4 regions of the Exiguobacterium sp. s89 genome follow, and region 4 is predicted to be linked to each of the others. Evidence: riboswitches for the same ligand, from Rfam matches in the RefSeq annotation. Region 4 holds a riboswitch; each other region holds the start of a gene.

Region 1 (7,764 bases), on a different contig from region 4:
GAGCATAAGATGATCGGGGACACGACAGCAGGATTTGTTGATGACCGTGTCATGCCAGTCCTCGGACGCATCGAGAAACATGAGTTCGACCTCTCTGTCGAATTGTTGAAAGAAGCAGGAGAGCTCGGACTCCTCGGAGCAGACGTTCCAGAAGAGTACGGTGGCTACCAGCTTGATAAAATCTCATCTTCCATCATTACGGAGCGTTTTGCGAAAGCGCGTTCGTTTGCACTCAGCTACGGCGCACACGTTGGGATTGGGACGCTCCCGATCGTCTTCTTCGGATCAGAAGAGCAAAAACACAAGTACTTGCCAAAACTCGCGACAGGCGAATGGATTGCAGCTTACGCACTCACTGAGCCGGGCTCAGGATCTGACGCCCTCGGTGCGAAGTCAACAGCTGTCTTGAACGAGGCGGGCACGCACTACGTCTTGAACGGGGAGAAGCAATGGATTACAAACGCTGGTTTCGCAAACGTCTTCGTCGTCTACGCGAAAATCGATGGCGACAAGTTCAGTGCCTTCATCGTCGAGCGTGACTTCAAAGGAGTTTCAACAGGCGCAGAAGAGCAGAAGATGGGAATCAAGGGATCGTCGACACGTACGCTCATCCTTGAAGATGTTGAAGTACCAGTCGACAACCTTCTCGGTGAAGTCGGAAAAGGCCACGTCATCGCCTTCAACATCTTGAACGTCGGTCGTTACAAACTCGCAGTCGGAGCAGTCGGGTCTTCAAAACGTGCATTCGACCTCTCGGTACAATACGCGAACGAGCGCAAGCAGTTTAAGACACCGATCAGTCAATTCCCGCTTATCCAAGAAAAACTCGCAACGATGGCAGCGAATATCTATGCGATGGAAAGTTCGGTCTACCGTACAGGTGGCTTGTTCCAAGACAGCCTCGACGCACTCGGTGACGAGAATATGCGTGATGGATCGAAAGTTGCACAAGCGATCGCGGAATACGCGATTGAATGCTCACTCAACAAAGTGTTCGCTTCTGAAACATTCGACTATGTCGTCGATGAAGCGGTTCAAATCCACGGTGGATACGGATTCATGTCAGAATATGAAGTCGAGAACCTCTACCGTGACTCACGCATCAACCGAATCTTCGAAGGAACGAACGAAATCAACCGTTTAATCGTACCAGGTACGCTTCTCAAGAAAGCGATGAAAGGTGAATTGCCTCTTCTCGCAGAAGCACAAAAACTTCAAAAAGAGCTCATGAGCTACATGCCACAAGAATTGGACGGCTCACCGCTCGCACGTGAGAAGATGCTCCTTGCGAACATGAAGAAAATTCACTTGATGGTCGCTGGTACAGCGGTACAGAAGTATCAACAAGACCTTCAAAACGAACAAGAAATCTTGGCGAAGATCGCAGACATGATCAGTGCCATCTACGCGCTTGAAGCAGCCATCGCTCGTACAGACAAAGCGATCGCACGTACAGGCGAAGAGAAGAACACGCTCAAAGTCCGCTACACAGAAATTTTTGCGGAGCAAGTATTCAAACAAGTCGAACTCATGGCGAAAGAAGTGTTGTACGCAGCGGCGTCTGGTGACGAGCAGCGTATGCTTCTCTCGGCGATGAAAAAGTTCAGCCGCTACCAGCCAATCAATGTGATCGGTACGAAGCGTGAAGTCGCAGCGAGCCTCATCAAAGCGAATAAGTTTATCGTCTAATCAAATTGACAGAAAGGGTGGACCGGACGCGGTCGGCCCTTTCTTTTTTTGAGCTCTGCCACGTACAATAGAGACGAGGGGGAGAGACGATGAAAAGACGAGATGTATTACTCGACCGGATGGAGCGAATTGGACGGTCCGTTGCCGAACATGACGGCACGCTCATGTTGCTTGCATTAGGATCGATTGGACAAGAGACAGAACGGCTAGATGATTATTCCGACCTCGATTTCTTTTTGATTGTCGAGGACGGGCATAAGGCACGCTTTATTGACCGACTTGACTGGCTCGAAGTCGAACCGCTTCACTATCAGTTCCAAAATACGAAAGACGGGCATAAAATCATGTATCACGATGGTATTTATGGGGAATTTGCCGTCTTTGAAGTGCACGAACTCGCGACAATCGCTTACACGCCGGGGCGCGTCGTTTGGAGACGTGATGAGGCGCTAGATGTGTTCGCGACACCGGACCTCGCTATCGAGCGTCATGCATCCTCTTATTACTACGAAGAAGCATTGACGAATCTATATGTGGGCTTGTTACGCGAACGTCGAGGGGAGACGCTTGCCGGATTCGAGCTCATTCAAGTCGCAGCCGTTCAAAATGTCTTGAAAGCAATCGGTAAACAAGGCGACGCCTTCAACCCGACACGTCGGGTCGAGTCGAGACATCCGCAGATGATTTCTTTCCTGTTGGGCGGGGTATTAGGATATGGTAGATCAGGCGTCGCGGCGTCGGCCATCTTACGTTTTATCGAAGAGCGACATGTTGTCAACACGACGATGAAGCGAGAGATTGAGCGGTTGCTTGAGACGTGAATTGATTTCTCAGAATATGCTACATTGATGAGAGAGGTGATGAACAGATGGTGACACTATACGGCTATCCACCATGCAGTACGTGCAAAAAAGCAGAAAAATGGTTGAAAGAGCAAGGCATCGATTATACATACGTCCATATCGTCGAATCGACGCCGACGAAAGAAGAACTCGCTGATTTATGGAAGCAATCGGATTTACCGCTCAAGAAATTCTTCAACACGAGCGGGCAAGTTTACCGGAATGAAGGAATTAAAGACAAGTTGCCACATTTATCAGAAGACGAACAACTCGAGTTATTAACGAGCAATGGTATGCTTTTGAAGCGACCAATCGTCACAAATGGTGAAAAAACGACCGTCGGATTTTCAGAAAAGTCCTTTACGGACGTTTGGGGCTAAGTGCTATAATACAGATGTGAGTCTAATTTATTTGAGGGGGAAGTTAGGATGAGCAAAGTACCAGCAAATTTACGTTATTCAAAAGAACATGAATGGGTAGAAGTCAACGGAACGAAAGCCCGCATCGGCATCACGGATTTCGCACAGAGCGAGCTAGGGGATATCGTGTTTGTCGAACTCCCAGAAGTCGATGGTACAATTTTGCTCGACGAGCCATTCGGTTCGGTCGAATCAGTGAAGACGGTCTCTGAGTTGTATGCACCGGTATCAGGACGCATCACAGCAGTGAACGAGGACCTCGCGGATTCTCCAGAACTCGTCAACGAGTCACCGTTTGAAAACGCATGGATGGTCGAAGTCGAATTGACGGAAGAGTCAGACCTCGACAAACTCATGTCTGCGGAAGAATACGAAGCGATGATTCAAGGATAATCAAAACCGGCCTCTCCCGAATCGGAGAAGCCGTTTTTTTGTTTACTCGAAGTCGAGGCGGTAGTGATCGGATTTGATGAGCGTCGCTCGTTCAAACACGAGATAGAAGAATATTCTAAAATTTCAACAGAGCACGATTTTTGAATGAGAATCCATCGCCCATTATAATGACAGGAGAGGTGAGAAGAATGATTACAGACGGATACTTATATATATACGCCCCGATGTGTGGTACATGCGCTGTGGCGGAGAAAATGTTGACGGTCGTCGAAGCGGTCGACCCTGACATTAAAATTGAAAAGCGGGATGCGAACTATATCCCAAAAGAGCTCGAAGCATATCAGGTGATGAGTGTTCCGGCACTATTGAAGCTTGAAAACGGCAAGGTGCGAGATCGTCTTTACGCGTTTCAAAATGTGCAACACGTCCTCTCTTTCATGAAGTAAGAGAGGAACATTAGAATAATCTGAAAATTTTAAATAATCAGTTGACACAGAAAGTTCACGAATGGTATATTCATTACAACATCTTACTTGAACACAAAATAGGACGCGATATTCCCGACATCAAGACGTTTTAGCGAAGCCGCTGCTACACTTTACACGAATACACGTCAGTCTTCCCTTCGATTGTCCCCCAAAAAAATCAAGCGAAGAGAGACGTTTCGTATAATCGCACGGTCCAAGCTAAGATTGAGTGGTGATTGGTGAATCTCCCCCATGTAAGGGTGGAATTCTTGAACGGGCAAAAGATTCTCATCTATGGGCTGTCCTTCCGTGACTCAAGGTGCTACGTTCTGTGTCGTCCTCGGACGGCACCTTTTTTTAATTTTTTGAAAAAAGGATTTGACAGCAGAAAAAGCTGTCGCTATGATAAAGCTAATCGAATATACAACACTCTTATCAAGAGAGGCTGAGGGACTGGCCCTATGACGCCCAGCAACCGCGGAGTAATCCGAAATGGTGCTAATTCCAGCAAGGTGAAAACCTTGAAAGATGAGAGCAATCGTTGTCCGTACGATAAAGTGCGCACGTTTGCTCAAACGTGTGCGCTTTTTTTGTTGTCAGGAGGGAAATATATTGATTCAATTACGAAACGTCGCCAAATGGTTCGATACGAAAAATGGTCGTGTCCAGGCGGTTGATGATGTATCACTAACGATTGATCGCGGTGAAATTTTTGGAATAATCGGATATTCAGGGGCAGGGAAGTCAACGCTCATCCGATTGCTCAATCGTCTCGAATCACCATCAAGCGGTGAAATCGAAGTTGCCGGGAGCGAGCTGACGAAACTCAGCCCGAAAGAATTACGAGGTGTCCGTAAAAACGTCTCGATGGTCTTCCAACACTTTAACCTTCTATGGTCGCGTACGGTCGCAGAAAATATCAGTTTTCCGCTCGAGCTGATTGGGGTGCCGGCAAGTGAGCGGAAACGTCGGGTTCAAGAACTCGTCGAACTCGTTGGATTGGCCGGTCGCGAGGACAGCTATCCGTCACAATTATCGGGCGGTCAAAAGCAGCGAGTCGGGATCGCACGCGCGCTCGCCACAAACCCAGAGGTGCTCCTCTGTGACGAAGCAACGAGTGCACTCGACCCGAAGACGACGGATTCGATTCTCGAACTGCTCGTCAGTATCAATAAGAAACTCGGATTGACGATTGTCCTCATCACGCATGAGATGCACGTGATTCAAAAGATCTGTCACCGAGTCGCCGTGATGGAAGCAGGAAAAGTCGTCGAGACGGGTCAAGTCTCGGACGTGTTCCAACATCCGAAACAACCGATCACGAAAGAGTTCGTCAAACAAATCGGAGCGGTCGACGATCTATCGCTCACGTTCGAACATTTGAAGGAACGGTATCCGAGCGGTCAAATCGTCAAATTGAAATTCTTGAACGAGACGGCAGAACAACCAATTTTGTCTGACGTTCTTAAAACACATGACATCGGATTCAACATTATCGGTGGGAACGTGACCCAGTCACAAGTCGGTGCGCTCGGTACGCTATTCATCCAACTGATTGGGGAAGCAAGTGAAATCGAACGCGCCATCGCGTCGATTCGTTCGCAATCCGTAGAAGTGGAGGTGGAAAGCGATGTTTCCTAACGTAGATTGGCAAATTATGATGGAGCAGACTTGGGAGACGTTATATATGACGCTCGTCGCAGGTGTGGCGACGTTTGTGATCGGACTCGCTTTAGGTTTGGTTCTCTATATTACAAACGAATCGCTATTATTGAAGAATCGTCCGATTTACGTCTTTGTCAGCGCAATCGTCAACGTGTTCCGTTCGATCCCGTTCATCATTTTGATTATCTTACTCATCCCGTTCACGCTGTTCTTACTCGATACGATGCTCGGTTCGACGGCGGCGCTTCCGGCGCTCATCATCGGCGCGGCACCGTTCTATGCTCGAATGGTCGAACTTGCGCTTCGCGAAGTAGACCGAGGGGTCATCGAGGCAGCAGAGTCGATGGGAGCGACGAAATGGCAAATCATCTATAAAGTGTTAATTCCTGAAGCACTCCCGGCGCTCGTCTCCGGGATTACAGTGACCATCGTTGCAATCGTCGGCTATACGGCGATGGCCGGAGTCGTCGGAGGCGGCGGTCTCGGGAACTTGGCCTATTTGGAAGGGTTCCAGCGTTCACAAAACGACGTCACGTTCGTGGCGACGGTGCTCATCTTGTTGATCGTGTTCGTCATCCAGTTCATCGGTGACCGACTCGTTACAAAAATTGATAAACGTTCAGCTTAATACAACATATATTATTTGGAGGGATTCATTATGAAAACTTGGAAAACAGTACTCGGATTGACAGCTTTATCAGCATTCACGGTTCTCGCGGCTTGCGGCGGAGAAGAGGCAGACTCGGGGTCTGGCGATGAAAAAACATTGATCGTCGGTGCATCGAACGTACCGCACGCTGAGATTTTAGAGCACGTCCAAGAAGAATATGAGGCAAAAGGGTACAAGCTTGAAATCAAGAAGTTCCAAGACTACGTACTTCCGAACAAGACGCTCGCGAGCGGGGAGCTCGATGCGAACTACTTCCAACATGAGCCGTACCTCAAGTCACAAATGACTGAAAACAAAGATTACAAATTTGCCTCAGCGGGTGGCGTCCACATCGAGCCGATCGGGGTCTACTCACAAACTTACAAATCGCTCGATGAACTTCCGGAAGGGGCAGAAATCATCATGAGTTCATCGGTCGCTGACCACGGACGAATTCTTACGATGCTCCAATCAGAAGGACTCATCACACTCGCAGAAGGCAAAACAGTCGATGCGACAGTATCTGATATCGTTGACAATCCGAAAGACTTAGAGTTCAAGACGGACGTAGAAGCGACTTTACTCACAACGGCATTTAAAAATGGAGAAGGCGATGCGGTCCTTATCAATACGAACTATGCGATTGACGCAGGTCTCAACCCGCTTGAAGATGCCATCGCACTTGAAGGGGAAGATTCACCATACGTCAACTTAATCGTCACACGTGAAGGGGACGAAGAAGATGAGCGCGTCAAGGCACTCCTCGAAGTGTTGACGTCTGAAGAGACACAGCAATGGATCTTAGACGAATATAAAGGTGCGGTCGTACCGGTACAACAATAAATCAGCTCGGCTCAGGGGTTATATCCCCTGAGTCTTTTTTGTCTAGTGTTCTTTCATGAAGAGAAGTACACTACATATATGAAAGAAAAGGGGGGATTTGGATGAAGTTCAGACAGATTCATCCACTGACGTGGGGCGTCTTGTTCGGGACGTTTTTTGCACGACTGGCGACGTTTTTTGTCATGCCATTTTTTGCGATTTATTTGGCCACGCTCGGCTTTTCAGCGAGTGTAATTGGAACGATTTTTGCCGTGACGGCACTTTCGGGCCTGTTCATGAGTTTCTTTGGAGGGACGCTATCTGACCGCTATGGACGAAAACAGCTCATGCTCATCGGGATCGTGCTCAATGCCGTCACGTTCGCAGGACTTGCGCTCGCGACAGAGCTATTTTGGTTTTACATGCTATCGATTTTGATGGGGATGTCACGCTCTTTTCTAGAACCGGCTTCACGTGCACTCATCAGTGACACGACCCAGGCAGAAGAGCGAGTCATCGTCTATAACGTCCGTTACTTTATGATCAACATCGCCGCAGCCATCGGACCACTGTTAGCAGTCGTGTTGTCACTAACTGGTGTGAAGACCGCCTTTTTTGTCGTGACCGCCGTCTACATCATATACGGCATGATCATCTCATTCTTATTCTATAAATATCCGTTTGAAGAAGGGGATGGAGTAAAGGTACGTCCGCGCCTGACGGAGACATTCCGCGTCTTACGGGACGATCGGACGTTTCGGGCGGTCATCATCGGTATGATTTTTGCAATCATCGGTTACAGTCAGTTCAATTCGACA
Region 2 (7,764 bases), on a different contig from region 4:
GACATATCAGGAGCTAAAGACACGTTGCGAACACCTTGCTCATCATTTGGCTGATCAGTATGGGGTTAAAAAAGGACATAAAGTGGCGTTTCTATGTAAAAACCACGCGTCTTTCGTACAAGGGATGTTTGCGGCCTCACGACTCGGTGCTGACATCTATATGCTTCATTGTTCGATGAGTCAACTGCAGTTCAACCGGCTCGTAGAAGAACAATCATTCGATCTTTTGATTTACGATGAGGAGTTTGAAGACTTAATTGAAAACTCGTCTTACGAACATTCGACACTCGTCAGCTATCATAAGGAAAAGGTATCAATCAATCGTTTATCGGATTCGAAACGACCTCATCAAGGAAAGCTTCCGGTCGCATCGAGCGGGAAAATCGTGATGTTGACCGGTGGCACTACGGGTAGTCCGAAACAGGTGATTCACAAACCCTCCCTCTTTCACTTTCTAGCTCCATTCACGGCTTTATTGAACCGGTTGCTTTTGTCGTTATTCAACACTGCCTATATTGCCACGCCGATTTACCATGGCTACGGCATCGCCATTCTTTTATCTTTTCTAGCGCTAGGGAAAAAGGTTGTCATTCAGGAGAACTTTGATGTGCAGAGAGCCTGTGACCTCATTCGGCAATACAAGATAGAAGTGGTCACGGTCGTCCCGCTCATGATCCACAAAATGTTACGACACGATCCAACATCACTTCATTCCCTCGCATGTATCGCATCCGGTGGTGCGAAGCTTCATCCCGTTTTAGTCCGTGAAGTACATAACGAGTTAGGGAGCGTCTTATACAATCTCTATGGGACATCGGAAGCGGGCTTAAATCTCATCGCCACGCCAGAAGATTTACAGTATGATGCGAATACGCTCGGAAGAAGGATTCCGGGAGGAGACTTGCAGATAGTGAAGGATGGGGTGGAAGTCGATCCAGGCGCCATCGGGGAATTTTGCATACGAAATAAGTGGTCCATGCAAAACAGGAAGAACCGCTGGATTCTAACGGGTGATGTCGGATACCGTGATGAGAACGACTATTATTTTTTGTGTGGACGAACAGACGACTTGATCATCTCTGCTGGAAACAATATTTACTCCGGGGAAGTCGAGACGGTTATGCGCGACCATCCGAATGTCGAAGACGCCGCTGTCATCGGGGTAGAGGATGTGTACGCCGGTCACATCTTGAAGGCGTATGTACAGGTATACGACGAAAAATTAACAGAAGAAGCACTAGTGAGCTGGTTGCGCGAACGAGTGACAACATATCAGTTTCCACGAGAAATCGTATTCTTGGAGGCGTTGCCTTATACAGAGGTTGGAAAGTTAGACAGAAAACGACTTAAAACGATCACTCGTGCAGATGAATAGATATTTAGGAGCGAATCAAATAATAAAAGTGGATGGTTTACTTTTTGTTTTTTCGTTTTTAGCCATTGTTTTATGCCATATTTTTTGAATCTCAAGGTAGATGTGATGATCATTCTTTTGACAATCATTACATTATCGTTTATTAAACATGTTGCATCGTTAATAAAGAAGGATAGTTAAATCGTTATGAATCGAAACGTAGTAACCACAGATAGATAATAAGATTACTTTTTCAATTTGAATTGTTTGATCCGCCACATCATCGACGTCATAAAAGCTGCCCATCCACCGAGTACAAGGATATAAATTGCCAAGAAAAACACAAATGCTCCATAGTCTTCGAGCTCTTCGAATGGATTCTGAATAATCATCGGTTCGGATAGTATGCCGACCACCATCAATGGAATGAAAAATAGAAAAAATCGCTTCCAAAAGTAGTGTTTGTATAGTTGTGGCAATGTCTGCTCCATGATCGACCCTCCTCAATGAAATTACACTTATTTACATATATGATAGCATATACACAATTGATGTTGGATGATTGGTCTTTATTTTTTAGCCGATTTCAAATGAAAAGAGGGTGGCCGATTCATTCAGCCGCCCTGCAGTCAATTCATTCACTTGTTCCAGTCAGTTCTCCCGTCCCGAACGTCGCGCTGAACGCACGGCACCAGATGACGACGGTGTTGTACTCTTCTAGATTCACATCCTTAGGGACCAAGTAGTTTTGATTCCCGATATTCCCTTTTAGAGCCCCTAGACTGACGCCTTCGGTCGTCTCTTGACCTGGTTTTGTCAAATAGACAAATAAGTCTGGACCGTTCGTCGTCTCGAACTCTTCAAATCGGAGATATGTCCCGTCTTCTGCCTCGACCGAGCGGATCGTCCCGGTCGTCTCATAATTTTTCTCCCCGTCCATGAATACACCCGCTACTTCGGTTGGACTCGGTTGTGCTTCCGGTGTCTCGGACGTCTCTTCTCCCGCTTCTTCTTCAGGGGCTGGTGATTCGACAGCTGTCGGTGGCAACCCTTCGTCGACCGTCTCTGTTAAAAATAGTGGGGAGATCAGCCACCAGGCGATGGCTATGATGGCGATACCGATGATTCCGATGATGATTTTTGTACGAGTCTTCATATATAATCCTCCTTTTCAGGTGTTTGAATCGTTACATTCCTTTTCCCGATTCATGGGCTTATAAAAAGACGCGAATCATTCAATTCGCGTCAGTTGAACATCATACTGTCTCGGTCCACTTCTCCTCGATGAACTCGTCGCGTCCCGAGATGGCCCGGTCCTCCTTATAATGCTTCGGATTTTTTTTATGATAGTCCTGATGGTAGTCTTCTGCAGCAAAGAACGTCGTCGCTGGAATGATTTTCGTGACGATCGGGGCCGTGAAGCGCCTGCTCGCTGCCAACACGTCGCGACTCGTCTCAGCAGCGACTTGTTGTTCTTCCGTGTGATAGAAGATAGCTGGGGCATACTGAGGTCCCCGGTCTTGGAATTGACCACCGTCATCGGTCGGGTCGGTCTGAATCCAATACAGTTCAAGGAGACGTTCATACGAGAATAATGCTGGATCATATGTGATTTGAACGACCTCAAGGTGCCCCGTCGTCCCGGTTTTTACTTGTTCATATGTCGGATTGGCGACTTGTCCACCCATATAGCCGGATATGATGCCTTCAATCCCTGGTAATTCCTCAAATGGTGTCACCATGCACCAAAAACAGCCGCCTGCGAATGTTGCTTTTTCCATTCTGTCGTTCCCTCCAAATCGTCATTCAACAAAAAAGCGCTCACGTCGGATGACATGAGCGCTTTCGTCATATCGTCCAAGGTTTCCCTTGCTGGTCGTAGCACCTTGCCTAAGGCAGGTTGCTGTGAAGTCGCGGAGCCAGATCTCTCGTTCACTCTTGATATCGATATGTAGTTGGTGAGAGCATCATATCACCCTCAAAATACATTCGTCAATGATTCGGTTTTCGTTTCAACTGAAAAACAGTCAAGACGATGATGAATCCAATCAAAGCGATGGAAATGGGTGTACCATAAGGCACATTTTCACCGTATAGCTGTATGAAAAATAGACCGAACACAGCTAGCAACACGAATATGTAGGATCGTGTCATAGGAACCTCCTGTTTTTTCTTAAGTGTAACAAGAACACATCGACTTGGCGATACGAAAAGGAAATCAGACATAGAGCACGAATAAAAGGGAAGAGATAAAGGAGGAATGTATGATGGAACAAATCCAATTACATGAACTGACGATTGAACGTGCGCATCGTGGGTATAAAGAAGGACAATTCACGGCGAGAGACGTGACCGCCTATTATTTAGGACGGATTGCGACATATAATGAACGGCTTCACGCCGTCATTCAAGTCAATCCGGACGCCCTGTTCGAAGCAGAGGCGGCAGACCGAGCCTACCGAAAAGGAGTACGCAAACCGCTACTCGGTATTCCCGTCTTGATCAAGGACAACATCGAGACGAACGGTCTGATGCGCACGACAGCGGGTGCCGCCGCGATGCGACATCATTTCGCCGGTCGAGATGCCGAGCTCGTCAAACGGTTACGGGCTGACGGGGCTATTATCCTTGGGAAGGCGAACCTGTCCGAGTGGGCGAACTTTTTAACGGAAGGTATGCCGAACGGATGGAGTGCCGTCGGTGGACAGACGATGAACCCATATGGCGACGCGTTAAATGTCGGGGGATCAAGTTCGGGGTCGGCTTCTGCGGTCGCGGCGAACCTCGCTCTTCTTGCGGTAGGGTCCGAGACGAGCGGTTCAATCGTCCATCCGAGTGTCCATAACAGCATCGTCGGGATCAAGCCGACCGTCGGATTAATCAGCCGCTCCGGAATCATTCCAATCTCACGTTCTCAAGATACGGCAGGACCGATGGCGCGTACGCTTCGTGATGCGGTCATCTCCTTACAATCGATGTGTGGTGAGGATGAATCGGATCCGGCGACTCTTGAGACACCGGTCGGCCCCCCTTACGTGACATGTCTCGACGTGAGGCAGGCGGTCGGGATGCGCGTCGGGTTCGTCAAACCGGACATTTCAGACGAAGAAGTCGGATTGTATGAACAGGCAATCCAGTTGCTACGACAAGCCGAAATCGAACTCGTCGAGGTCACGCTGCCGAAGCATGCGGCGCTAGAGCAGGCGGACATCCTGTTCGACGAATTCAAGCTCGGGGTCGCGGCGTATCTCGCGAACACGACAGTGCCATTTAAGACGCTTTCCGATTTGATCGAGTGGAACGCGGAACATCCTGAATCGATCCCGCACGGCCAGACCATCTTTGAAGAGGCGAACGCCCGATCTGGAAAACTGATCGAAGCGAGCTATCTCGACCGTCGCATCGCGGACGTCCGTCTCGCAAAAACAGAAGGGATTGACGCATTGCTTCAAACTCATAAACTGGATGCAATCGTCCTCCCACATGACATGAACTACGACATGGGTGCGAAAGCAGGGCATCCGACGATTACAATCCCTTATCAACTGAAAGAGAGCGGTGCCCCATTCGGCCTCTCGTTCACGGGGACGAGCTACGCGGAGCGTGATTTGATTCGGGTCGCTTATGCGTTCGAACAGTTCATCACACGACCGACGCCTCCAGATTATTCGTAAGTTGCACCCGTCTCTCACGTCCGCTACAATGGTACGTATGCGGATTAGAGAAAGGACAGATTACAATGAAATCATCTATATACGGGTTGACGTTTGATCAGCTCACAAATGAGTGTACGGAAGCGGGATACGGTGCCTTCCACGCACGTCAAGTTTGGGACTCGCTCTACATCAATCGGGTCAAATCGATGGACGACCTCAACGTACGAGACGAGGTGCGCGAGTACTTAACAGAGAAATACGTCATCTCGACTCAAGACCTGTTCGTCAAACAGGAAGCGGGCGACGGAACGGTCAAATTCTTACTTAAATTACATGATGGGCACTACATCGAGACGGTGCTCATGCGTCATAAATACGGTCGTTCGGTCTGTGTGACGACACAGGTCGGATGTAACATCGGCTGTAGCTTCTGTGCTAGCGGGTTGTTGAAGAAGACACGTGACTTGACGGCTGGTGAGGTCGTCGAGCAGATCATGACCGTCCAACATTTCCTCGATGAAGAAGGAGATGGTGATCGCGTCAGCCATATCGTCGTCATGGGAATCGGCGAACCGTTCGACAACTTCGACAACTTGGTCGACTTCTTGCGTGTCGTCAAAGATGAGCGTGGTCTTGCGATCGCTCCGCGTAAGATCAACGTGTCGACGAGTGGGCTCGCGGACAAGATCTACAAGTTCGCAGACCTTGACTTACGCATCAACTTGGCGCTCTCGCTTCATGCGCCGAATGATGAGCTTCGGACACGCATCATGAAAATCAACCGGGCGTTCCCGCTTGATCAACTCATGCCATCGATTCGTTACTACGTCGAGAAGACGAACAAACGAATCACTTTCGAGTATATCCTACTCTCGAAAGTGAACGATTTACCGGAACATGCGGAAGAACTCGCCGACTTGATTGAAGACATTAAAGACAAGTCGTACATCAATTTGATTCCATACAACCCGGTCAACGAGCACATCCAATATGAGCGAAGCACGCCTGAAGACATCATGGCGTTCTACGACATCTTGAAAAAACGTGGCGTCAACATTGGTGTCCGTCTCGAGCACGGGACAGACATCGATGCGGCATGCGGTCAACTCCGCAGTAAGCATATGAACGTCGAAGGCGCGAAGTGAAAAATGGCCTCTCCGAATCTCGGGGAGGCCATTCGTTTACTGTTTTTGCCCGACATATTGAATCACAGCGGATTCGCCGTGATGGAGTGTGCCTTCTTCTCGCCAGACGACCGTCTCGTTTAAGACGAGAGGGACGAAATCGTCTTCGAGTTGGTGAAACATCTCTTCGGTGTAAAGAAGTGAGGCGTCGTTTGGTCCACCTGTCCCGTAAGCGAGTTGATGTGTAGAGTAGACTTCACTCAGGAACAAACCACCAGGTCGAAGCGTTTGTCGAATACCGGCGAACACCTTTTCTCTGACATGTGGAGGAAAGTGGCCGAAGATACAGATGACCATGTCATACGCCTCGTTTGGCCAGTCCGCTTCATTCAAATCAATCTGTTTCGTCTGAAGGGAGACGTTTCGTGACGTCGCCAAACGATTCGCTTTCTCGAGCCCTACTTTCGAAGCGTCCCACATTTCGACGTCGAGTCCGAGTGTGGCGAGCCATACTGCGTTTCGACCTTCTCCTTCCGCGATGGCTAACACAAGTTTTCCTTCAAGCCGATGTGTTGTGATGAAGTCGAGTAAAAATTGATTTGGCTCCGTTCCGTACACATATTCATCGGTATTGTAACGTTCGTTCCATTTAGACAAATGATCCACTCCTCTCACCTTTCAATAAATATATCAAAATGATGAGACTAGGGTGGAAATCCTCTACGATTTTTCGAATTCATGCATAGTCCAAATGGGAGAAGGGAATAGATTTCTGAACTAATGGATAGAGTGGAGGCTAAGTAATGGAAAGAATAGATGCGTCGTTGTGGATTCGGGTACGAAATACGCTTGGTGAAGGTCCTTGTTGGGATGCTGAGTTGAAGCGTTTCTATTGGGTGGATATCGAAGGGCATACGTTATGGTGGTATGACGAGCGAGAAGACGAGATTTCTTCTTTCGAGGTCGGAAAACAGGTCGGTTTCGTCATTCCAAAAGTGACGGATGGTGTCGTCCTTGGTCTTAAAGACGGGATTTATGAATGGGATGAAATCAACCGGGAGTTAATTAAAATTGTCGAATTGGATGACCCTGAAGGTCGATTACGTTTTAATGATGGGAAAGCCGATCCGTACGGTCGTATTTTTGCCGGGACGCTCCACTTGGACGATAAAGAGAATCAGGCATCTCTTTATCGGGTGGACCGCGATGGAACGACGACAACACTTATGGAAGAGTTGACACTTTCAAACGGGTTGACGTGGTCTCCTGACCATTCCGTTTTTTATCATATTGATACACCGACCGAAAAAATTCGACAATATGATTTTGACATGAAGACCGGCACATTGTCGAACGGAAAGGTCGTCATCGACTTTTCGGAAGAGGACGGCTTCCCGGATGGCATGACATCGGATACGGAAGGTTTTTTATGGATCGCACATTATGCAGGAAGTAAAGTATCTCGCTGGGATCCATCGACCGGTGAAAAAGTGTTAGAAGTTCACGTCCCTGCCCCGAATGTCACATCATGCGCCTTCATCGGGGATGGTCTCAATCGATTAGCCATCACAACAGCACGTGAAGGGATGGACGAGGAGGCGTTAACCGAACATCCGGACGCTGGATCGGT
Region 3 (7,764 bases), on a different contig from region 4:
ATCTACCACGGCCATGAGAGCGGGAAGGTCGAACGGGATGATGTGCTTCGCTATGTGGAGTCGCTTGACCAAAAGCAGGCGGGTGTACTGCGTTACGGCTTCATCAACCAGATCAACCACCCTCCATTCATCGTGGCGATTGAAAAACGTTCAAAATAAAAGAAGGCGGCTCCTGTGAGTCGCCTTCTTTTATTCTTGAATCAATTCATAAAACGTCATGAGCGTTTCTGCAAATTTGGTGTTCAACCGCTCATACCCAAAATGCGGGAATCCTTCTAATCGACGGATATACACTTGATCTCCACCAATCTTTCGGCAGACGTTCAACGTCAACTTCACGTCTGCAAATTGATCATCAGGTGCGTAGAAACAAGCGAGCGGGAGACGTGGCAAATGTTTCTTTTCTTCTTGATGCTCTACGATTTCTTCTTCGATTTCCCGATATTGGGCATATGTGATTTCACCAAATCGGGACGATTCGTCGCCGCCGCCGGTGAATGTCATCATTCCGAGTGGTAAGTCTGGGCGAAAACGATCGACTGCACTCGCGACGACTTGTTTCAATCCACCGATTTGACGAGTCGCATGCCAATCAAACAATGGAGAGATATAAGTCAGGCTCCCGAGCGGCACATCATACTCCTGAAGAAGCCGGTTTGTAAAGAGCGCCCCGAGGCTGAACGCCACGACATGAATCGGTAATTTATACTCGCCGGCCTCACGTAACGCCCGTTTGATCAATTGTTTATGATCTTCTGCCGTCAAGCCCATCGATTGGTCGCGGACGACAATTACTTCGTACTCGTCTTGAAGTCGTCGAATAAAATTCTCGCTGATCCGAGATGTGAACTGTAGCGGATAAACGATGACGATGACCCCTTTTTGTGTTTCTTCATATGTCATGCTGCCGTCACCTCATTTATAGACTATATTCATTGTATCAAAAAAACATCAGCCGCAACTGATGTTTAAACAAAATCCGTCTGGAGTCTTAGCTCGGGACATATCTTAGATGAATGAGTTCCATCGGTTGGTCGAAGACCTCTTCTTGAATTCGATTCACTTCTTTAAATGATTGATGCAAGAGGAAAGCAATCGCCTGATCATTCGAATTTTCAACGTACACTTCCATCGGTTGTGTTTTTTTCGATTGAAGGTGCCTTAAAAAATCTGCACCGTACCCGTTCCGATGGTGATCGGGATGAAGATAGAGACGAAGCATCTCCCACATGTCACCTCGATCGATGGCATGACAAAATCCGATGACATGGCCTTCGTACTCGCCAACGATAAAATATTGTTCTCGTGCTTCTTCACTTGAACTGATTGCTCGTACAATCTCTTCTTGTCGATAGGCGCGCTCCATCGCTCTTGTCCGATTGGAATCATTCTTTGAAATCGTTGCAAGTGCAATCGTTCGAATTAACGCCGCATCTTCTGGAACTGCTTCTCGCATATTCATGATCGCTTCCCCCTTTAGGCCAATCTATTTGTATCATTCCCTATCATAGTGTTTTTATCCTGCACTACATTTCTTTTTCATGACGATTCATTAGAAAACGTTATCTTAGCATTCGACTTGGGTATAAAACTAGCAATGCCAATCAAATGAAGGAGTGGAACAACATGGAACCAAAATTAGAGCATGACCCGAAAGTCGAACAAACAGAGAACCCAAATCGTCAATTTGACCAAATGAACGCGGGAAGTCCGAAAATCAACGTCGTGACCGGCATGTTACTCGGTGCACTTGTCGGTGGTCTTCTCGCATTACTTAGCTCCTCGAATCGAGATCATACGAAACAATCCCTCTCGAGCGCAAAATCTTCGGTCGGCGGCATTGTCAATGAAATGAAACAAGACCCTGCTGGTAAAGCCTCACAGGTTATTGAACAAGTGAAGACGGCTTCCGGCAAAATTCAGGAAGTATCTACAGACGTTCAGAACGTATATGAAAAAGTCGTCGGAGAAGTAGATACAGTTAAAGAAGACGTCAATAAAATCGTTGATACAGCACAAGAAGCCAAGTCTGATTTACAAGATATCGGTGAGAAGGTCGTCGAAGCGAAAGATACAGCTCTCGGACAAGAAACAACTTCCAACGATTCTGAGTCAGACGAAAATAAACAGACACCATCAACTACATGAACCAAAAAAACGACCTTTCCGCGGAAAGGTCGTTTTTGATTACGCGAAACGCTTCGCGCCTTCTTCAAGAACTGCTGCTTTATCTGTTTGCTCCCAAGGGAGTTCCACATCTGTACGACCGAAGTGACCGTAAGCTGCTGTCTGTTTGTAGATCGGGCGACGAAGGTCGAGCATTTTGATAATACCTGCCGGACGGAGGTCAAAGTTCTCACGAACGAGTTCAACGAGTTCTGTTTCGCTCAATTTTCCAGTGCCGAATGTATCGACAGCGATTGATACAGGGTGTGCAACCCCGATCGCATACGCGAGTTGTACTTCCGCTTTATCCGCAAGTCCTGCTGCAACGATGTTTTTCGCTACATAGCGGGCTGCGTATGCCGCTGAACGGTCAACTTTTGTCGGATCTTTACCAGAGAATGCACCACCGCCGTGACGAGCGTATCCACCGTACGTATCGACGATGATTTTACGTCCTGTCAAACCTGCATCCCCTTGTGGTCCACCGATTACGAAGCGACCAGTCGGGTTGATGAAGTATTTCGTTTCAGCATCGATAAGTTCAGCCGGAATGACTGCTTCGATGACATATTTTTTCAAGTCTTCTTGAATTTGCTCGAGTGTAATCTCTTCTGCATGCTGCGTCGAGATAACGATTGTATCGATACGAACAGGGTTGTTATTCTCATCGTACTCAACCGTTACTTGTGTTTTCCCATCCGGACGGAGGTACTCAAGCGTACCGTTCTTACGTACTTCCGCAAGACGACGTGACAACTTGTGTGCCAACGAGATTGGGAGGGGCATGAGTTCAGGTGTCTCGTTTGTTGCGTATCCGAACATGAGACCTTGGTCTCCTGCCCCGATTGCATCAAGCTCCTCTTCAGTCATTTGACCTTCACGAGCTTCAAGGGCTTGGTCTACACCTTGCGCGATATCGACCGATTGTTCGTCAATCGATGTCAAGACTGCACATGTTTCAGCATCGAAACCATATTTCGCACGTGTGTATCCGATTTCACGGATCGTTTCACGGACAACTTTCGGGATATCCACGTAAGTTGACGTTGTGATTTCACCAGCTACGAGTACAAGACCTGTTGTGACAGACGTTTCTGCCGCAACACGGGCATTCGGGTCTTCCGCTAAAATGGCATCCAAAATCGAGTCAGAAATCTGATCACAAATTTTGTCTGGATGTCCTTCAGTAACCGACTCTGAAGTAAAAAGTCGACGGTTCAAATTTGACATTCAAAAAACCTCCTATAATAAGGGTGATATGTGGACGGTACTCGTTCCCCTTACGCGTTGCTTTGGGACGGTAATGAAAAAAACCTCCCCCCGATGACATACATGGGGAAAGGTTGAATCGTTCTTCCTTACCCTCTTATCGTTCGAAGCTAATGGCTTCGCTTCAGGATAGCACCTTTTCCGCACAAGACTTCATGTCGGACGGTTGCTGGGCTTCGTAGGGCCTTGTTCCCTCCACCGCTCAGAATAAGAGTATCCGTTACGAAAACCATCATATAAATGACATCCGATTATGTCAAGGGAATTGAACGAATTCGTATTTTTTTCACAGACTTGCTAAACATTTCTGTTTGTGAATCGTCAACCATTTTTTTATTTCGTTTCTTTTTTTTAACACCTTGTGATAAGAGAATGTGTTAAACTATCCTTGTAAGAAAGCGCTTACTTAATAGAGAAGAAATGCTTGTTTTTAATTAGTGTGTCACATATAATTAAAAATGTCATACTAATTAATCTTGATTGCGGAAGTATGCGGATTTCATCCACATCTATTTAGGGGAAAGGTGGGATTCAGGATGGCGACAACGCTCCTGAAAATCGAAGAATTAATTAATGGTACCGACATGTTACGGAACTTGACGGTTCCAGAGCTGGTAGAAGAAGCCATTCAAAATGGTGAAGGTGTACTGACAAAAGACGGGGCATTATCTGTCAGCACCGGTGCTTTTACCGGACGGTCACCGAAAGACAAATTCGTCGTACAAGATGAAGTCAGCAACAACCTTGTCGATTGGGGGAAGGTCAACCAACCAATCGCTGAAGAGAAGTTTTCAGCACTTCTTGAAAAAGTACTCAATCACTTAGAGAAGAAAGATAAGCTCTACTATCTTGAAGCTGCGGCTGGCGCGGATGAACACTACACTTTACCCGTTCGTGCCATCACAGAGTATGCGTGGCACAGTCTATTCGCTAAACAACTCTTCTTACGTGAATGGCCGACGAAAGGTGCGTTCGACCCGTTTACGGTCATTTATGCACCGAGTTATAAAGCAGACCCTGCGGTCGATGGCACAAACTCAGAGACATTCATTCTCGTTTCATTCGCCAAACGTACAATTCTGATCGGGGGAACAGAATACGGTGGTGAAATTAAAAAATCAATCTTCTCCGTCATGAACTTCTTGTTGCCTGAACAAAACGTGTTATCGATGCACTGTTCGGCAAATGTCAATGATGCGAACGAAACGGCTCTCTTTTTCGGGTTGTCGGGAACTGGGAAGACGACACTTTCGGCTGACCTTGAGCGTCACTTGATCGGTGACGATGAACACGGATGGTCACCAGACGGCATCTTTAACATTGAAGGCGGTTGCTACGCAAAGACAATCAATTTATCACGTGAGAACGAACCACAAATTTATGATGCGATTCGATTCGGTTCATTGATTGAAAACGTTGTGCTAAACGATGATCGAACACCAGACTACAAAAACATTTCTTCAACGGAAAACACGCGTGCGGCATATCCGATTGAGTTCATCGACAATGCGATGCTCCCATCACGCGCAGGTCATCCGAATACAATTGTTTTCTTGACGGCAGATGCGTACGGCGTCTTGCCACCGATCAGCAAATTGACGAAAGAGCAAGCGATGTATCACTTCTTGTCTGGCTATACGTCAAAACTTGCCGGCACGGAGCGCGGTGTCACAGAACCACAAGCGACGTTTTCGACTTGCTTCGGTTCACCGTTCCTCCCGCTCGCTCCTGAGCGTTACGCGGATATGCTCGGTCAATTGATTGAAAAACATGATGTCGATGTCTATCTCGTCAACACAGGTTGGACAGGTGGTGCATACGGTGAAGGTTCACGTATGAAACTCGCTTATACGCGCGCGATGGTCAACGCCGCAATCAATGGACAGCTTCGTGATGTCGAAACGATGAAACATGACATTTTCAATGTCGAGATTCCAGTAGCCATCGAAGGTGTACCGAGTACTGTTCTCAATCCACGAGATACATGGAACGATTCAGCTCGTTACGACATGGAGGCAAAAGCACTTGCCATGAAATTTAAAGAGAACTTCAAGCGTTTCACGAAAGCAAGTGAATCAATCATCGCAGCCGGTCCGCTCGTCATCTAACTACATCAAAACACCGACTCAATCATGAGTCGGTGTTTTTTCTTGCTGTATCATCCAGTCCATCGCCTGCTCTGTCGTCTCCCATTTATCCCAAAATGGGAGCTGGTGTCCGAATGGGACCACCCAAAATTCAGCCTGCTCCCCTAACTTCTCAGCGACAGCTGTCGCATGACGCAAGCGAACCTGCTCATCGTCGGTACCATGGATGATGAGCGTCGGGGCAATCCATTCTTTATAGAGGGGGGAACGATCAACATAGGCAGATTCTGCTGATTCGGGGTCCCCACCTGTCATGCGACGTAACATCTTCCGCATCGAACGCTGTTCCTCATATGTCCATTCTAGGTTCGTCACGCCTGCCCAGGATGTGACCGTGGTGACCGGTCGTTCGGATGCGAGCGATAGTGCCATCATGCCCCCTCGCGAAAAGCCGAGCACGTGAACCGGTCGTCCGCTCGTTTGAACGCGATCGTATAGCGAGAGCACATCTTCCAAATCATCCCCACCAAAATCCTCTTTTCCAGTCCCACCATGGTTGCCACGATAGACGGGAGCGACGACATGAAAGCCGCGTGATGCGAATTGCATGAGCCGCGGTAAACGGACGTCCCCGATTCGTGCCGTCCCTCCACGTAAGTACATCAACACGTGCCCATTCGGTCGTTTTGGTTCGATTGAATACGCTACGACCTCTTCTCCATCATTTGTCGTGTACCACCCTTTTGTCACCCGATAACCTGCGTACGGTGGTAACACATCAACTCGGTCAAACCAACTGTTGTTCATGTAGAACCCTCATCGTCTCCGGTAAGACTCGGTCTTTCATCATAAAACTATAACGTTGATTGCGTAACAAATTACCCGGCAATGCATCAATCAAGACGGCCCCATCCGTCTCATCGACGGCAGGATGATCCTCAAATCGCTCAATCTCAGCAAAGTAAATATTTTTGACGACCGTATCACCTCGACCGAGCACCCGATACTGTCCCAAGTAGCGTAGTGTCTGCACGATCCCACCGGTCTCTTCGTAAACTTCTCGGATTGCGGCGGCGTCCTCATGCTCGCCCGGCTCGACTTTCCCGCCCGGAAACTCGAGTCCTCTTTGTTTATGCTTCGTCAATACCCACTTATCCTCGTAACGGGCGACGACCCAGACGTGGAGCGGTGTGTCTGAGAATGGATAATGGGTGAAGCTTAGCTCAACTTGATTATGATAGTAATCCTTGAATGTCTTCATAGTCCATCCCTTTCTTTCCCCTGTCTACTCTCACTTTACCTTGTCTTCACCCAGTTTCAAACAAAAAAATCGGCCCGACTTGCGGACCGATTCGTTTTCTTATTGATTCAAGCGTTTTTCGAGTTCTGCTTTTTGTTCTTCATATCCCGGTTTACCGAGCAAAGCGAACATGTTTGCTTTGTACGCTTCGACGCCTGGCTGGTTGAACGGGTTCACTCCGAGGATGTAACCGCTCATCGCGCATGCTTTCTCAAAGAAATAGAACAAGTAACCAAGGTGATACGGGGTCATCTCCGGCAATTCGACGACTAAGTTCGGTACATCGCCGTCTGTGTGTGCGAGAAGTGTTCCTTCTGTCGCCTTGTCATTCACAAATTGAATCGTTTCACCGGCAAGGAAGTTCAAGCCATCCAAGTCCTGTGCGTCTTCTGGAACGTTCATCGAATGACGAACTTCTTTCACACGGATGACTGTCTCGAACAAGTCGCGACGACCTTCTTGGATGTATTGCCCCATCGAGTGAAGATCCGTCGAGAAATCGACAGCCGCAGGGAAAATACCTTTATTGTCTTTCCCCTCTGATTCACCGTAAAGCTGCTTCCACCACTCTGACACGTAGTGAAGAGCCGGTTCGTAGTTGACGAGCATCTCAATCGATTTGCCTTTTGCGTAAAGGGCGTTTCGTACAACCGCATATTGATATGCTTCATTCTCTGCCAATTCAGGAGAGCTGTAAGCGTTCTGTGCGTCACGTGCCCCTTCCATCAAGGCATCGATATCGATTCCGGCAGCGGCAATCGGAAGAAGACCGACTGGTGTGAGGACAGAGAAGCGTCCACCGACATCATCCGGAATAACGAACGATTCGTATCCTTCCGCGTCCGCGAGAGTCTTGAGTGCACCGCGAGCCCGATCTGTCGTTGCGTAGATGCGCTCACGCGCCCCGTCTTGTCCGTACTTTTCTTCCATGAACTGTTTAAG
Region 4 (7,764 bases):
GCGATATTATATTTATTTGAGATTAACGTGTTGATGGTATTTCCAAACAAGTCATCGATTTGACGAAGACGAGCAGGGCTAATGTCCATCAGCGTAACGCTTGCGCCGAGACCGATTGCGATGCGGGCCGCGTTCGTTCCGACGACACCGCCCCCGATGACGGTAACATTCGCACGAGGCACGCCTGGTAATCCTGACATTAAAATTCCTTTCCCACCGTGAGGTTTTTCAAGGATTTGTGCTCCGATTTGGGCAGCCATCCGACCTGCCACTTCACTCATTGGTGTGAGAAGTGGTAACGTCCGATCGACCTCTACTGTCTCATACGCAATTGCTGTTATACCTGAATCGACGAGCGCTTTCGTTAACTCTGGCTCCGCCGCGAGGTGTAAATACGTGAAGAGCGTCAAATCAGAACGGAAATATTGATATTCCGACGGCTGTGGCTCTTTTACTTTAAGTGCGAGTTCGACGCCTTCCCATACTTCTTTCGCTGTTTCGACGATTGTTGCACCTGCATCGATATACTCCATATTCGTGAATCCACTACCGAGTCCGGCGTTCGTTTCGACGACTACGTCATGACCAAGCTCTGTTAGCATAAATGAACCCATCGGTGTTAATGCCACCCGATTTTCGTTGTTTTTAATTTCTTTTAATACCCCGATTTTCATGGAACATTCCCCTTTCATTCCGTTGACACAAATTGTTCACACCCCTAGTATAAATCCAATTGAAAGCGCTGTCTTTATCATGGATTCTAAAAACGAAGACGTTCGCTTTGTGAAAAAACACAAAGCGAACGTCTAGTCTTCTAATCGATATTGACCAGCTTTGATGGCCAAATAAATCATAGCTCGTTCCGGTAATGACACTTGAGTGATATTCGTCAACTCTTCGATGCGTCGAATCCGGTATAGGACGGTATTCGGATGGATGTGTAGGTGGGATGCGACTCGCTTAACATTGCCTTCGAAATAAAAATACCATTCGAGTGTCGTCACGAGTTCGGTCTGATGGGACGAATCGTAATGTTGCAACCGTTCGATGGTCGGATGGGTTTCAAGTCGGAGCCCGATGCGCCGTGCGAGCTCTGGGACAAGTTGATAAATTCCAATCTGTTCGAAAGCACGGGAAGTCGAGAGTTCGAGAGGGAACTTGCGACGCAATGTCGTGACGCGTCTTGCTTCCTCGGCTGCGTCGTATAACATGTCACTCTCAAAAAAGCGTCGACTGATTCCGAGTCGTGGTTCGGATTCGATAAATTTGTCTTGAAGTAACTGTTCGAACCGTTCCGCCCAAGCTAATAATTCCGTCTCTTCATCGGACAGTTCAGACTTCATATAGTGCCAGACGAGTAACTGCTGACCATCGATGGCATGTAAAACGACTTCGATTGCCTCTTGAGTTGCGAGCACATAATGAAGACGCTCAGCGAGTTGAGGGGTGATCGGTTGGGTACATTCGATGATTGTTAGACGACTCGCGACCGCGATAGGTGCGAGTTCATTCAATCTTTCGCGATTAGAATCGGAGAGCGACGAAGAAGCAAGGACATCTAATAAAAAACGTTCAAGCTCGGCACTGATACGACGTTCGTGCATCGCAATTGTCATGAGTAGTTTCTTGGCGATTGTCGCTCCTTCTTGTAGAATTGCCAACTCTTGATTGGTGAACGGATTTGTGCGGGCTAAACTCCAAATATAGCCGAGTACTTCATCATGTTGTTTGATGACGATTGCCGCGCGTTCCCCGAGACCGATGGAGAGCCGCGCTGGGATGACAACGGGTTCATCTTGGACGGTGACTTCTCTTAAAATACCACTCTCCCATAAATCTTCGATCACGGCTTCAGGTACGCGACGACCGATAATGGTCGCGATTCTGGCCGGGTCGGTCGAGTCGGGATGGGTACTATAGGCGAGTAATTGGTGATAGCGATTTTCAATCGTAATAGGTGCTCGAATCGCTTGGCCAATCGCTTCGGCGAGTGTATCGAGTGATTCATATGATTTCTGCAAAAAAGGCATATCGATTCCTCCTCACTCTGAGTATACCGTCTTCTTTGTGAAACTTCACAAAAAGAATCGAGAGTGTGAGAAATGACATACCTTTAACGATTAAATGGGAAAAAACAATCCAACGACAAGGCCGAGTAAAGCCCCAATGATGACTTGGAACGGCGTATGTCCGACAAGCTCATTCAAGAGCGGGGTTTCATGTTTGATCCCCTTAAAGTAGTCATTCAAGAGACGAGCTTGGAACCCGACCGCCTGGCGAACTCCGGTAGCATCATACATGACGATTGTCGCAAAGACGACGGCGAGTGCGAACATACTCGAGTCAATCCCTTCTGCACGACCGATTGCCGTAGCGAGAGCAACGACAGTAGATGAGTGTGAACTCGGCATGCCGCCTGAAGCGAACATGATTTCAATTTCAAAATCCCGTGTTTTAATGAGTTCAGTTACGAGTTTGGCCGCTTGGGCGATAAACCAAGCAAGAATCGCAGCGAGTAAAGGTTCGTTAAACATGCAAGTATTCACTTCCTGTCTGACATAGTACCTTCACTATACCCGAAAGCGTCTCAGATTATACGTTAAGATTTCGTCAAAAAAGGTGCCGCGGATGAGTCATCCGTGACACCTTTTGGTCGATTTTTGTTACCCGACTACTCCTTCAGTTTCCTGAAGTTTCTCTGCAATATTGTCGATGATATAACGGTTGCGTGGGTGTTCTTGACACTCTTTTGAGCATGAACGCATTTGTTTCGGTTCACACTCTTCACAACAGAAATGTTGAACGTTGCACTCCGGGTTGGCACAATTAACGTAACGAACCGTTTCTGTCCCGCAATGCATGCAATGTGAGACGACAGATGGGTTCACCGAGTTGACAGGGACGTTGATGCGCTCATCGAAGACATAAAGCTCACCGTCCCAGTTCTCTCCTTTTGTCGCTTCGTCTTTTCCATACATCGCGACACCACCTTTTAAGTGGAAAATGTTATCGTGACCTTGGTCACGCATATATGCTGTAAATTTCTCGCAACGGACTCCGCCGGTACAGTATGTGAGAAGAGTTTTCCCTTCGTAGAGGTCCTTGTTCTCTTCAAGCCATTCCGGCATGTAACGTGAAGCCTCTACATCAATTTTGATCGCATTTTTAAAGCGACCAAGTTCGTACTCGTAGTTGTTACGAACATCGAGGATGACGACATCATCACGGTTCATCATCTCTTTCCATTCTGCTGGTTCTAGGTATGCTCCGTGTTGTTTCGGCACATCAAACTCACCATCAAAGCGCCACGTCACGAGCTCTTTCTTGTGACGAACAAAAATTTTCTTGAAGGCATGCTCTTCGACTTCATCGATTTTAAACTCAATATCGCTGAAGAGTGGGCTTGCTTTCAAATCATTCATGTATTGCTCGGTTTGTTCCCATGTACCGGAGCACGTTCCGTTGATTCCTTCAGAAGAAATCAGGATACGCCCTTTGATACCGAGATCTTTACAATACTTCAAATGTTCTTGCGTGAGTGTTTCTGGGTCTTCGATATTGACGTACTTATAGTACAGCAAGACCCGCATTGGTTTTGTTTCCATGTTATGTTGCTCCCCTGTGTTCAGTTTTTTGCAGGAAAACGAACGTTGGGTTGTGTCGTTCGACGAATAGACTTGCCTGCAACCACAAGTCCATTATTATATGATAAATATCACGACGGATTTTCGCAAATGGTTTTTAATTTTTTTTGATGAATGCAGGGAGATGCGTCTTCTAAATCGAATTCGGGTAATAGAGTAGTAACGAAAGTTGAAGGTGGAACGACTATGCTCACTTCTCTCCAACAGTACATTATCCAATTGATTGAGTGGCTTCAGAGTTTGCCTGGTGGTCCTTGGGCTGGTCTTGGTGCTCCATTTTTAGAAGCAATCTTCCCTTTTCTGCCACTCGTCTTAATCATTTCTGCGAATGCGGCGACATATGGCTTTTTGTTAGGTGTTCTCTTGTCGTGGATCGGGAGTCTTCTCGGAACGATTGTCGTCTTCGCGGCCGTCCGGTACATCTTCCGAAAACCGATGACACGATGGCTTGAGAAGCATAAGACGGCGATATATTGGTTAGAACGAATTAATCACATGAGCCCGATTTCGCTCGGGTTCTTATATTCACTCCCGTTCATCCCGGTCAGTTTGATTACCTATTTACTGGCGCTCATCCAAATGAAGCTCCGTACGTTCATATTAGCAGCGGGATTTGGTAAACTGCTCGTCGTCGTCATTTTCTCTGTCATCGGAGACCAGTGGGAAGAATTTATTCAAAGCCCGTTTCGCTTGTCGATGCTCGGTCTGCTCTTAGTCATACTATGGGCCATCAGTCGAGGGCTTGAGGAAGTGCTCAAGCGACGGGCGTTCAAGAAACGGAACGAGCAATTGAAACAAGAGATGGTGACCAAACGACAAACACCCCTTTGAGAAAGGGGTGTTTTCGCTTATGACTGTTTTTTAAAGCGCGGGAAGTTGAAAGCAATGGCAATCCCTCCGCAAATAAAGAGGAGGAACGGATAGAACATGAACGGGACGAGGTCAGGCGATGCCGTCTCCGTCAACTCTGCGGCAATGAGGAGTTGTGCTCCGTATGGGAGAATCCCTTGTACGCCGCACGAGAAGATGTCGAGCACGCTAGCAGACTTTTTCCGTTCGATGTCATATTCGTCTGCAATGTTCGCTGCAAGCGGTCCGGCTACGAGAATGGAAATCGTGTTGTTCGCCGTCGCCACGTTTGTCGCACTGACAAGACCGGCGATACTCCATTCAGCACCGGCCCGTTTTTGGATGCGTGACGTCAAGGCATCACGTAAATATGCGAGACCGCCGTTATGTGAAATGAGTCCGACAAGTCCGCCCATGAGTAACGTCAAGAACGAGATTTCGGCCATGCCGATCATCCCGTCCGCAATGGCTGTCACAAACGCTGTCACAGATAAGCTTCCGTCAAGTAGACCAATGATACCCGTGAGCGTAATCCCACCTAACAAAACGAGAATGACGTTCAGTCCTGTTAACGCTAGTCCGATCACCGCGAGATACGGAATCAGTTTATACCACTCAAATGCAGCGACATCGACAGTCGATTCACCGTTCGATAAGACGGCGAGTAAAATGGTTGTGATGATTGCGGCCGGTAACACAATCCAGAAGTTCGTTCGGAACTTATCACGCATATTCGTCCGTTGTGTCCGCACAGCAGCGATGGTCGTATCTGAGATAAACGAGAGGTTATCCCCGAACATCGCACCCCCGACGACCGCTGCCGCAGCGATGGCGACGTTGACACCACTCTCTTCATGTATACCGAGTGCGATTGGTGCAAGTGCAGCAATCGTCCCGGTCGACGTTCCCATCGCCATGGAGATGAAGGCGGCAATGACGAAGAGCCCGCTCAAAAGAAGCGATGGTGGTAAGAGAGTCAACGCAGCGTTGACCGTTGCATCGATGGCGCCGATTGATTCAGCGACGGTTGAAAATGCGCCGGCCAGTAAGAAGATAAAAATCATAATGATGATTCCCGGATTGCCGGCTCCTTGAGCGATGCGCTCGACGGTTTGGGTAGCATTTCCTTTTGTCATGAATGCTGCAACCATCAAGGCGATGATGGCCGCAACGAGGACTGGAAACTTATAAAAGTCCCCGTAATAGACACCCGCTCCGATGAAGAAGAGTAAGAAGACGAGCAACGGCAAGAGTGCCCATTTGTTTGCTGTTGGTTGTTCCAAAATAATCACCTCATTAAAAATAAAAAGGACCCTTTTCTGAGAAAAAGGTCCTTCGTGCGAAATACCCTTTTCATCTTTCGAGCAATACGCCCGCTGGATTTGGCACAGGTTCCCCGCTGCCGAGACTTCACAGGGCCAGTCCCTCCGTCTCTCTCGATAAAAAGTTAGTCTATTCCATTATCAAACACGTTCCTTAACGTACCTGTTTCGAATCTAGTTGTCAACTTAAAAACTCCCCAATTCGATGTGAGAAAGGGGAGTTTACGTCGTTAAATTGTTGAAGTGTGCCACGCGGTTACGTCCTGCATATTTCCCACCGACATACAGCGCGCGGTCTGCGTTTCGAATCGTATCATCTAGACGCTTATTTCCAAACGCTTCAATCGTATCGACTCCAATCGACGTGGTCACAGAAATTTCGTGTTGGTCGACACAAAATGGTTTTGCTTCGATTTGGTGACGAATGCGCTCTGCGACTTCAATCGCTTGGGTCATATCACACTGGTTGAGGAGTAAAATGAATTCTTCCCCGCCATATCGTGCGGCAAAATCATCTGTACGAAGTACTTGTCGAATTCGTCGCCCGAATTCTTGTAACACGTGGTCACCGACTTGATGTCCATACGTATCATTGATTTTTTTGAAGAAATCAATATCGAGCATGGCGACCGAAATCGGATACATCGAGATATCGGATATTTGTTGAATCCCATATTCATAAAATGCGCGTGCATTTGCGAGAAGCGTCAAACTATCCGTCCGGCTCTCGGTATAGAGACGGTCTCGTTCATGACACCGACTGATGGTCCGATTGAACGACTTTAAGAGTTTGATGATTTCCTGCTGAATGATTTTTGGATATCCATAAACCGGCTCGCCGGTCATGACAATCCATGTACGAATTCCTTCTATTTCTTCCGAGCGGACAGAGACGAAGCTATGATAGTCATTATGGAAAGCATCGGAAAGTGAGGCATCCCATTCAAATCGCATCTCATAGTCGAGGACGGGGTCATTCGGTTGACTGATGTCGAGTAGTGCGTATACGACTGGTCGATCGATTGGTTGACGTGTCTTCAAATCAAAGTAGAGTATACGATCGAACAATCTGAACTCGACATATCCTTCATCGTAGTGATTCAATTGTTCACACTGACTTAAAAAAACTTCGATGGCTTGCGCCTCACTCTGTGACAAGGAGACGGCTTCTTTTGCTTCATCGTATTGTTCGATCAACGATTTGAATGCATCTTGCCGCTCTTTTTGAATGAGGAGCCGCTTAATAAAAAATGTTAATGCAGCCGCGATGCTACTGACGACAAGTAGATTGGTCTCTCGGAACAACGCCGCCGCTAAAATGAAGATCAAACTGACGACGTACGTATAAAATGCAATCTTCATAAAGTCGCTCAAGGCGATGTCGACACGGAACCACCATTTCACCTGATATTTTTGGAACACGGTGTTTAAGAAAATTGCAAGAAACAGTCCGGCGAGTGGAACAAAAGATTCCTGTGAATAAAAGTCAAGTCCGGTCTCGCCACCAATGGCGAGATAGACAGCTGCCGGAATAACAATTTCTAAATAAGCTGTAATGGCGTTCCAAGGATAAGTGAAACGGAATCGACGGATGGCGACTTTTGGTTTCAGATTGGCAAATTGAAAAATAAACAATCCGATTTGGTTGACGATGAGTGCCGTTTCAAATCCAAAAAATAAAAATAAGATTAAGACGATACTCTCAGAAAAAGTGAAGTACACACCTTTGACTTCGATTGAGTCGAGTTGAAAAATGATGACGAGTAATGAGATTAAAATAAACGACAACGGATCGATGGTCGGGGCGTGCAGGATATCCAATGCAAATAATCCGATGGTGAAGAGGAATAAAACGCTCCATATACTCCAGCCGAGCACGGACATCTTGCGAAAGTGGTTCATATGTTCCCTCCTAGCTTGGGAAATTTCAAGATATAATAGTAAAGATT

Evidence for each region. Region 4 has a riboswitch for S-adenosylmethionine ahead of KNO96_RS11115 (Na+/H+ antiporter NhaC family protein). Riboswitches for the same ligand answer to the same signal wherever they lie in the genome.
Region 1: another riboswitch for S-adenosylmethionine. It lies ahead of KNO96_RS09300 (methionine ABC transporter ATP-binding protein); the one in region 4 lies ahead of KNO96_RS11115 (Na+/H+ antiporter NhaC family protein).
Region 2: another riboswitch for S-adenosylmethionine. It lies ahead of msrA (peptide-methionine (S)-S-oxide reductase MsrA); the one in region 4 lies ahead of KNO96_RS11115 (Na+/H+ antiporter NhaC family protein).
Region 3: another riboswitch for S-adenosylmethionine. It lies ahead of metK (methionine adenosyltransferase); the one in region 4 lies ahead of KNO96_RS11115 (Na+/H+ antiporter NhaC family protein).

The regions. Positions count from the first base shown of each region.
Region 1 is NZ_JACSKS010000002.1:656,757-664,520, forward strand. It holds gene KNO96_RS09275 (acyl-CoA dehydrogenase family protein) at 1-1,689, shown strand, start outside; gene KNO96_RS09280 (hypothetical protein) at 1,779-2,510, shown strand; gene KNO96_RS09285 (arsenate reductase family protein) at 2,558-2,911, shown strand; gene gcvH (glycine cleavage system protein GcvH) at 2,960-3,343, shown strand; gene KNO96_RS09295 (thioredoxin family protein) at 3,532-3,789, shown strand; SAM riboswitch class I at 4,240-4,345, shown strand; gene KNO96_RS09300 (methionine ABC transporter ATP-binding protein) at 4,423-5,451, shown strand; gene KNO96_RS09305 (methionine ABC transporter permease) at 5,441-6,103, shown strand; gene KNO96_RS09310 (MetQ/NlpA family ABC transporter substrate-binding protein) at 6,134-6,967, shown strand; gene KNO96_RS09315 (MDR family MFS transporter) at 7,069-7,764, shown strand, end outside.
Region 2 is NZ_JACSKS010000001.1:328,128-335,891, forward strand. It holds gene KNO96_RS01685 (class I adenylate-forming enzyme family protein) at 1-1,375, shown strand, start outside; gene KNO96_RS01690 (hypothetical protein) at 1,600-1,845, opposite strand; gene KNO96_RS01695 (DM13 domain-containing protein) at 1,989-2,510, opposite strand; gene msrA (peptide-methionine (S)-S-oxide reductase MsrA) at 2,611-3,135, opposite strand; SAM riboswitch class I at 3,203-3,302, opposite strand; gene KNO96_RS01705 (hypothetical protein) at 3,347-3,508, opposite strand; gene KNO96_RS01710 (amidase family protein) at 3,622-5,028, shown strand; gene rlmN (dual-specificity RNA methyltransferase RlmN) at 5,094-6,155, shown strand; gene KNO96_RS01720 (class I SAM-dependent methyltransferase) at 6,192-6,800, opposite strand; gene KNO96_RS01725 (SMP-30/gluconolactonase/LRE family protein) at 6,938-7,764, shown strand, end outside.
Region 3 is NZ_JACSKS010000002.1:719,590-727,353, reverse strand. It holds gene mnmM (tRNA 5-(aminomethyl)-2-thiouridylate-methyltransferase MnmM) at 1-159, shown strand, start outside; gene KNO96_RS09620 (alpha/beta hydrolase) at 190-903, opposite strand; gene KNO96_RS09615 (GNAT family N-acetyltransferase) at 992-1,462, opposite strand; gene KNO96_RS09610 (hypothetical protein) at 1,627-2,148, shown strand; gene metK (methionine adenosyltransferase) at 2,188-3,396, opposite strand; SAM riboswitch class I at 3,530-3,649, opposite strand; gene pckA (phosphoenolpyruvate carboxykinase (ATP)) at 3,972-5,543, shown strand; gene KNO96_RS09595 (alpha/beta hydrolase family protein) at 5,562-6,329, opposite strand; gene ytkD (RNA deprotection pyrophosphohydrolase) at 6,310-6,783, opposite strand; gene KNO96_RS09585 (glucose-6-phosphate isomerase) at 6,883-7,764, opposite strand, start outside.
Region 4 is NZ_JACSKS010000003.1:251,334-259,097, forward strand. It holds gene ald (alanine dehydrogenase) at 1-674, opposite strand, end outside; gene KNO96_RS11095 (PucR family transcriptional regulator) at 807-2,030, opposite strand; gene KNO96_RS11100 (divergent PAP2 family protein) at 2,121-2,546, opposite strand; gene trhO (oxygen-dependent tRNA uridine(34) hydroxylase TrhO) at 2,664-3,605, opposite strand; gene KNO96_RS11110 (TVP38/TMEM64 family protein) at 3,831-4,475, shown strand; gene KNO96_RS11115 (Na+/H+ antiporter NhaC family protein) at 4,493-5,776, opposite strand; SAM riboswitch class I at 5,844-5,939, opposite strand; gene KNO96_RS11120 (GGDEF domain-containing protein) at 6,038-7,717, opposite strand.